One region of the Neorhizobium sp. T7_12 genome, then DNA from elsewhere that is predicted to be linked to it. Evidence: predicted binding sites of a transcription regulator. Region 1 holds the regulator's gene; the other holds the start of a gene.

What was found. The regulator PhoB, encoded in region 1, activates phosphate uptake and scavenging genes when phosphate is short. The targets are predictions, from matches to a motif close to TGTCATNNANCTGTCAT.
Region 2: the regulator PhoB is predicted to act here: its motif matches at 2,432-2,448, upstream of C5J26_RS26830 (DUF2794 domain-containing protein).

What each region holds. Positions count from the first base shown of each region.
Region 1 is NZ_PVBK01000002.1:188,719-193,015, forward strand. Features, by position in the region: gene pstA (phosphate ABC transporter permease PstA) at 1-634, shown strand, start outside; gene pstB (phosphate ABC transporter ATP-binding protein PstB) at 648-1,463, shown strand; gene phoU (phosphate signaling complex protein PhoU) at 1,509-2,222, shown strand; gene phoB (phosphate regulon transcriptional regulator PhoB) at 2,244-2,927, shown strand; gene C5J26_RS06885 (winged helix-turn-helix domain-containing protein) at 2,942-3,628, shown strand; gene C5J26_RS06890 (endonuclease domain-containing protein) at 3,882-4,238, shown strand.
Region 2 is NZ_PVBK01000019.1:9,066-13,362, reverse strand. Features, by position in the region: gene C5J26_RS26845 (ABC transporter permease) at 1-328, shown strand, start outside; gene C5J26_RS26840 (Bax inhibitor-1/YccA family protein) at 563-1,345, shown strand; gene C5J26_RS26835 (GNAT family N-acetyltransferase) at 1,455-2,012, shown strand; gene C5J26_RS26830 (DUF2794 domain-containing protein) at 2,022-2,411, opposite strand; gene C5J26_RS26825 (thioredoxin family protein) at 2,706-3,455, opposite strand; gene C5J26_RS26820 (sulfite exporter TauE/SafE family protein) at 3,651-4,297, opposite strand, start outside.

The sequences.
Region 1 (4,297 bases):
GATCGTGCTTGTCCTGGCGCTGCCGATCGGCGTCGCCGCCTCGATCTATCTCGAGGAGTTCGCCCCAAAGAACAAGTTCACCGACCTGATCGAGGTGAATATCAACAATCTCGCGGCCGTTCCCTCGATCGTCTACGGTCTTCTCGGTCTGGCGGTCTTCGTTAACTTCATGGGCCTGCCGCGTTCCGCCTCCTTCGTCGGCGGTCTGGTGCTCACCCTCATGACGCTGCCGACGATCATCATCGCGACCCGCGCGGCACTGAAGGCCGTGCCGCCATCGATCCGGGCGGCCGCCCTCGGGCTCGGCGCATCGAAGATGCAGACGATCTTCCACCATGTCCTGCCGCTTGCCATGCCGGGCATCCTGACGGGCACCATCATCGGCCTGGCCCACGCACTTGGCGAAACCGCGCCGCTGCTGCTGATCGGCATGGTGGCCTTCGTCGCCAACTATCCGACCACGCCGCTCGACCCGTCGACGGCGCTGCCGGTCCAGATCTACATGTGGGCGAACGAAGCGGAGCGCGCGTTCGTCGAGCGTACCTCGGGAGCAATCATCATCCTGCTCCTGTTCCTCATCCTAATGAATGTTGGCGCAATTCTCTTGCGGCGTCGCTTCGAGCGGCGCTGGTAGAAGGAGTATGACAATGAATATGATGTCAGAATCGGCAGTAGAAAAGGCGCTGGACCAAAAGATGAGCGATGCTTCCCACAAGATGATCGGCAAGGACGTTTCGGTTTACTACGGCGAAAAGCGTGCGCTTTTCGACGTGAACCTCAACGTTCGCGAAAACACTGTGACGGCTCTCATCGGTCCTTCCGGCTGCGGCAAGTCCACCTTCCTGCGCTGCCTCAACCGCATGAACGACACGATCGAGAATTGCCGCGTCACCGGCAAGATCACCCTCGACACGGACGATATCTACGACAATAACATCGACGTCGTGGAACTTCGCGCCCGCGTCGGCATGGTGTTCCAGAAGCCGAACCCGTTCCCGAAGACCATCTACGAGAACATTTCCTACGGTCCGCGCATCCACGGCCTTTCCAAGAACAAGGCCGACATGGACCAGATCGTCGAGGCGAGCCTGCAGCGCGCCGGCCTCTGGGGCGAAGTCAAGGATCGCCTGCACGAATCCGGCACGGGCCTCTCCGGCGGCCAGCAGCAGCGTCTGTGCATCGCCCGTGCGATCGCCGTGTCGCCGGAAGTCATCCTCATGGACGAACCCTGTTCGGCTCTCGACCCGATCGCGACCGCCAAGGTCGAAGAACTCATCCATGAACTGCGTGCCAACTACACGATCGTGATCGTGACGCACTCGATGCAGCAGGCTGCCCGCGTGTCGCAGCGTACCGCCATGTTCCATCTCGGCCAGCTCGTCGAGGAGAACGACACCGACAAGATGTTCACCAATCCCGACGATCAGCGCACCCAGGATTACATCATGGGCCGCTTCGGCTGATCCAGCCGATTGTGCCGCCTGAAAATCAATTTTGAGGACTAGAAGATGGCATCGACCCATATCCTGTCGGCTTATGACGACGAACTGAAATACCTGAGCCGCCGCATTTCCGAAATGGGCGGCCTCGCCGAGCAGATGTGCTCGGACGCCGTGCGGGCGCTGGTCAATTCCGACGCCGCACTCGCGCAGAAGGTCATCTCCGACGACGTGATCCTCGATCACGCCGAGCGCGAGATCGGCGACAAGGCGATCATCACGATCGCCCGCCGCCAGCCGGTTGCAGCCGACCTTCGCGAGATCGTCGGTTCGCTGCGCATCGCCTCCGATCTCGAGCGCGTCGGCGACCTTGGCAAGAACACCGCCAAGCGCGTCATCGCGGTTCAGGGCACCGGCGTTCCGCGCAAGCTCGCCCGCGGCCTCGAACATCTCTCCGATCTCGCCCTCGTGCAGCTCAAGGACGTCCTCGACGTCTACGCGACGCGTTCGGCGGAAAAGGCCGAGGCGATCCGCAGCCGCGACGAGGAAATCGACGCGATGTACACCTCGCTGTTCCGCGAACTCCTCACCTACATGATGGAGGATCCGCGCAACATCACCACCTGCACGCATCTTCTGTTCTGCGCCAAGAACATCGAGCGTATCGGCGACCACGCCACCAATATCGCCGAGACCATCTACTACATGACGACGGGCGCCCAGCCGGAAGGCGATCGTCCGAAGGACGACTCGTCGAACACGCTCGGCGCGATCACTGAATAGAACTGACGGAGCAGGCCAAGAATGCTGCCGAAAATCGCTGTCGTAGAAGACGAAGAAGCGCTGAGCGTGCTTCTTCGTTACAATCTGGAAGCCGAGGGTTATGAGGTCGATACCGTTTTGCGGGGCGACGAAGCCGAAATTCGGCTTCAGGAGCGGGTACCCGACCTTCTGATCCTGGACTGGATGCTGCCAGGCGTTTCCGGCATCGAACTCTGCCGCCGGCTGCGCATGCGCCCGGAAACCGAGCGCCTGCCGATCATCATGCTGACGGCCCGCGGCGAGGAGAGCGAACGTGTTCGCGGCCTCGCCACCGGCGCCGACGACTATGTGGTAAAACCCTTCTCGACGCCGGAACTGATGGCCCGCGTCAAGGCCATGCTGCGCCGGGCCCGGCCCGAGGTGCTCTCCAGCGTTCTCCGCTGCGGCGATATCGAACTCGATCGGGAAACCCATCGCGTTCACCGCAAGAGCCGCGAAGTGCGCCTTGGCCCGACCGAATTCCGCCTGCTCGAATTCCTGATGGCAGCGCCAGGGCGGGTCTTCTCCCGCTCGCAGCTTCTGGACGGCGTCTGGGGCCACGACATCTATGTCGACGAGCGTACGGTCGACGTCCATGTGGGAAGACTTCGCAAGGCACTCAACTTCTCCAACATGCAGGATGTCATCCGCACCGTCCGCGGTGCCGGATACTCCATGGAAACATAGTTGGTGGCCACGAGATGAGCGCGCGGGTCCTGTTGGTCGACGACGACGAGTCGTTCCGTCTGATATTGCAGAAAGCCCTCGTGGCCGACAGCTTCGTCGTATCGATGCTGGCAAGTGGAGCCGAGATCTCAGATCGCCTGAAAGCCGTTCCGCCGGATATCCTGGTCATGAGTTCGGATCTTCCGGGCGTGCGAGGTCTCGAGGTCTGCCGCGAGGTGCGTCTCGACCCTGTGTTATCGCGCCTTCCGATCATCCTCCTCGTGCCGTCGGGTGGCGAGGGCCTTCACCTCATCGCCCTTGCGGCGGGTGCCGACGATTGCCTCATGAAGCCATTTTCCCCGGTCGAGCTCGTCGTCCGTGTGAAAAACCTGCTGAGGCGCGTCAATCCCGCCCTCTTGGACCACATGCTCAAGGTCGGCGATCTCACGCTCGACCGGGAGGCCCATCGGGTTCACCGGCAGAAACGTGAGGTCAAGCTCGGGCCGAAGGAGTTCAAGCTTCTTGAATTCCTGATGCGCACCCCAGGCAAGGTCTATTCCCGCTCGGAGCTCAAGGCATCCCTGTGGGGCGACGACACGACCGTCGATGAGCGCGCGATCGACGTCCATATAGGCCGGCTTCGCAAAGTCATCAGCCTTGGCAAGTCCGACAACGTGATCCGGACCGTGCGCGGCGCCGGATACGCATTGGGCGATTTCTGACGCCCCCATTGGCCTCGAGGCTCACCTTTACCCTGACCGTCTCATGCCGCCGACGGATCATAGCCATGGAAGCTGGCGGGTTTGCTGTTGGCACCGGCGTTGGATCCCCTCTCTTGGAATTTCTAACACTTAGCTGAAGCTAAGATGTTGAAATTCCATTCTCCCCCGCCAGGGGGGAGATAGGGCGCCTGCCGCGCTCTTGCCGTACCCTTCGTCTCCGTGCGTAAATGCATGGACACCATCGGGGATTGTGATGCGCCGCGACATTCCGGATCGACATCGACGGTTTGCGAGAGCCATGCGGTTGGATTCCACCAAGGCGGAAAATATCCTGTGGCAGGCCGCCCGCAACCGGCAGATCGGCGGCTTCAAGTTCAAGCGTCAGGTTCCGCTGGACGGTTATATCCTCGATTTCGTCTGCTTCGAAGGGCGGTTGATCATCGAGGTGGATGGCGGACAACACGCCGGGAGCATATCCGACGAAGTCCGGGATGCATATTTCCAAAGCCAGGGCTTTCGCATCCTGCGCTTCTGGAACGACGAGGTGGTGACGAATCTCGATGGCGCGGTGCTGACCATTCTGGCGGAGCTGAGGAACGGTGGGGAGTGAATCTGCCGATCGGTCGGCGGACCCCCTAACCAACAAAATCTATGACTTAGCTGGCGCTA
Region 2 (4,297 bases), on a different contig from region 1:
TGCCGGTGCGCTTGCGGCCGGCAACCGCGCACGCACCCATGACGCCGTCATCCTGAAGACGCTCGGCGGCACGCGCAGCATGCTGATGCGCGCCTTCAGCTACGAATACATGATCCTCGGAACGGCGACGGCGCTCTTCGCGCTTCTCGCCGGCGGCCTCTCCGCATGGTTCGTGGTGAGCCGGATCATGCGGCTCCAGTCGGTCTTCCTGCCCGACATTGCAGTGCTGACGCTCGCCGTTTCTCTGGTTTTGACCGTCGGAATAGGCCTCGCCGGCACATGGCGCATATTAGGGCAGAAGGCCGCGCCGGTGCTGCGCGAGCTCTAATTCGACCACAGGTAGTATTTCTCGTTAACTCTCTGATCAAATTCCCGTCAGAGCGTCCCATAGGTTGCTAAAGAGCCCCGATAGCTTGCGTTTTTCGCTTGTCACACCTCTTGTATGTGAAACGATCTCGCATCATATTTATGCGCAGGCTTGCTGGAGCTCCGCAGCGGCGCCTGGGTCCGTAAAAAAGGGGGCCCGACACCGTGAATAATTCCGGAGCTTAAAGAGGAAACAATGGCTGACTTTAACAACTACCAGACCCGGGCGGCGCAGGGTCGCGCCCGGTCCGGCGCGATGATCGATGAAGGCCTGCGCGCCTACATGCTCAAGGTCTACAACCTGATGGCTGTCGGCTTGGCTATCACCGGTATCGCCGCCTATGGTATCTCGGCCCTCGCAACGACGACGGATGCAGCTGCAGCTGTCGCCCGGCTTCCGAACGGCATCCTGCTGACCAGCCTCGGCGCTGCGATCTACGGTTCGCCGCTTCGCTGGGTCGTCATGCTCGCGCCGCTCGCGGTGGTGTTCTTCCTGAGCTTCCGCGTTCATAAGATGAGCGTCGGCGCGGCACAGGCCACTTTCTGGGGCTACGCGGCCCTGATGGGTCTTTCGCTGTCGTCGATCTTCCTGATCTACACGTCGCAAAGCATCGTGCAGACGTTCTTCATCACGGCTGCCTCCTTCGGCGCCCTGTCGCTTTACGGCTACACGACGAAGAGAAGCCTGTCGGGCATGGGCTCGTTCCTGATCATGGGCCTGTTCGGCCTGATCATCGCCTCGATCGTCAACATTTTCCTGGCGTCTTCCGCACTCGGCTTCGCGATCTCCGCGATCGGCGTGCTGATCTTCGCAGGCCTCACCGCCTACGATACGCAGAAGATCAAGGAAATGTACTTTGACGGCGACGACGTCGCGGTTGCTGGCCGCAAGGCCATCATGGGCGCTCTGACCCTCTACCTCGACTTCATCAACCTCTTCACGTTCCTCCTCCAGTTCCTGGGCAACCGGAACAACTGATCTCGAGGAATTCGAATAGGAAAAGGCGGCCTCCGGGCCGCCTTTTTTATTGCCCGGCCTCGCGCCTCGGCATAGGCTTGGCAGTCCCTTTCAACGGCCTGAAATCTCAATGACATTCCATCTCCGCGACGCCTCCCCCGCCGATCTTCCCGCCATCACCGAGATCTATCGCGACAGCGTGCTGAACGGCACCGCAAGCTATGAGATCCTGGCCCCCGATCAGGCGGAGATGACGGCCCGCTTCGAGGCGATCCGGACCAAGGGTTACCCCTATATCGCAGCGGAACAGGAAGATGGCACCCTGCTCGGTTATGCCTACGCCTCGGCCTTCCGGACCCGTCCCGCCTATCGCTGGCTGGTCGAGGACTCGATCTACCTGGCGCCGGAAGCGCGCGGCAAGGGCGTGGGCAAGGCGCTACTCAAGGAACTGCTGGTGCGCTGCGAGGCGCTCGGTTTCCGCCAGATGGTCGCCGTGATCGGCGGTGCAAGCCCCGCCTCCGTGGCGCTCCATCGCGGCCTCGGCTTCGAACTGACGGGCACCCTGAAGGGCACCGGCTTCAAGCACGGAAAGTGGCAGGATACGGTGCTGATGCAGGTCTCGCTCGGCGAAGGCAATGAAACCGATCCGGATCCCGGCGTCTATCCCGGCTCGCTGTTTACCGAATAGAGCGCCGCCTCAGTCGATGAGTTTCAGCACCTTGTCGAACACCTTGAGCACCTGCGGCAGCTCATGGCCGCGCTTCATGATCATGCCATGGGTGTTCATCACGGAGTAGGCGCCCTGCTTGCCGGCGAGCTTCGGGTTTTTCTCTATCCGGAAGAGCGGGCTTTCGCCGGAGCGTTTGAAGACGGAGAACACGGCCCGGTCCTTGAGGTGGTCGATCGCGTAGTCCTTCCACTCCCCCTCGCCGACCATTCGGCCGTAAATCCTCAAGATTGCATCGAGTTCGCGCCGGTGGAAGGTGACCGGCGCGGGATCGCGGTTCTGCCGATATTCACTGAGATCGACGACGACGGCTGCGTCCCGGGGTCTCTGGCTCCCCGGCAAATCCGGCTGATCTGTCATCAAGACTCCCAAATCGTCAAATGTCAGAGATGTGACAGTGTGCCCGAGAGGCCGTAAAAATCAACCCCGGCAATTCGCCCGGAACGAACCGTCACGATTTTATTCTTGCCCCATTTCGAACAAAAGAGTGCCCGATTTCGAAGCGAGATTGGCATCGTTGGTTGGCGCCGTTTTCAGCGCCATATGGCCCGGTCTGGTGCATTGACCCTTACCCCCAGCCCCCCAATGTTATTGGATCGGGCCGCCAACAACAGTTTCACGCACAATACGGCAGGCCAGAGACCGCACGCGCGGTCAGTATTTTTTGCGGCCTGCCATCAGCACGGTGGCGCCGAGAATTGCCGCTGGCTCGCCGCCTTGGCCGGAAGTCTGCAGCAAGATCGCGCAACCATCCTTCTTCGACTTCCCCATCAGCTTGCCGGGCAGGGTCAGCTTCATGCTCTGGCCGTTCCAGGTGCCGACCGACTGCACGTCGTAGACGGCGTGCCAATATTCCATCGTCTTGCCGCTGTTTTCACCCTTGGTGACATCCACCAGCTGGCGTTTCGTGAAATAGGCGACGACGACGTCCGCCTGGCCCTTGCCGTCGCCGATCTCGATCTCGATTTCGTCGCCACGCATCGCCGCGGTGACCGGGACGTCGAGCCCCTTGCCCGTTTGGCCGAGTGCCTTCACCTTGTCGTTGATGATCGTGAGGTCGGTGCCCTTGACGTGATCGCGGCCATTGATGACAGCCTGCGGGGTATAGACGCCGCTCCGCCCCAGCGTCTTGGCATAACCATATTGCCGCTCGGTATTTTCCCTGGAGCTCAGCGTGTCGGTCCAGCCGAGATAGTTCCAGTAATCGACGTGGTAGGAAAGTACGACCATGTCTCCCTGCGCCACCAACTCACCCAGAGCCGCATCGGCCGGCGGGCAGGAGGAGCAGCCTTGGGAGGTAAAAAGTTCGATCACGCCCTTCGGCGCCCTGACCTCTCCTGCAAATGCAGTGCCCGCATAAAACAGGCCCGCAACAAGGAGTACGGAGCGAAAACGAAAGGGCATGGGTGGCGGACCTTTTTATCAGGGTAACTGTTATCCACGATTGCTCGCGGCGATCAAGGGCCTAACGCACGGGATGGCGGAAAGTAACCACCGGGCGCCCTCAAGAGAAAGTCACGAAGGGGTGAAGACCGGATATTTGATCGGTTTCCGAATGCGTTTCGTCGGGTGCCAAACTTGGCGAAAAACGCGCCGAGGTCAAATCAGTTTGAGCAGGCCTTGAGTAAAATAAACGGCACCCACGCCGGTGACGATCCAGCGCGTCCAGGCGCGGAAATTCTGGTCGGTCATCTTCTGCAATATGTCGTTGCCGGCCCGCGCCCCGAGGATCGCGATCGGCGCCGCGACCAGCACCGCAATCCACTCGGTGGTCGGCAGTTCCGAGGCCGCATTCCAGTAGAATACCACTTTCGTGGCATGCGAGGCGACCTGTACGGCCGCCTTGGTGGCGATCACCTTGCGCCGGTCCATCGTCGTGTGGATGAAGAAGATATCGATCGTCGGCCCCGATACGCCGACGCCGACCGTCAACGCGCCGGCGATCAGTCCGCAGGCCAGTGCATGCAGCGGCTTCGAGGCGTCGAGCCGCAGCTTCGATACCGGCATCCAGACCAGGATCGGCATCAGCCCGATAGCGATCGACACCACGATCAGGTCCGGTTGATAGTCGACGACCAGCAGGATGATGCTCGAGATGACCAGACCCAGGCCCAGGATACCAAGAATGCGGTAGTCGATATAGGCGCGCGAGAACCAGGCACGCGACCCGTTCGAGACCATCTGGATGACGCCGTGGATGGCGATCGCGGTACTGACGGGAAAGAGGAAAAGCAGCACCCAGAGCA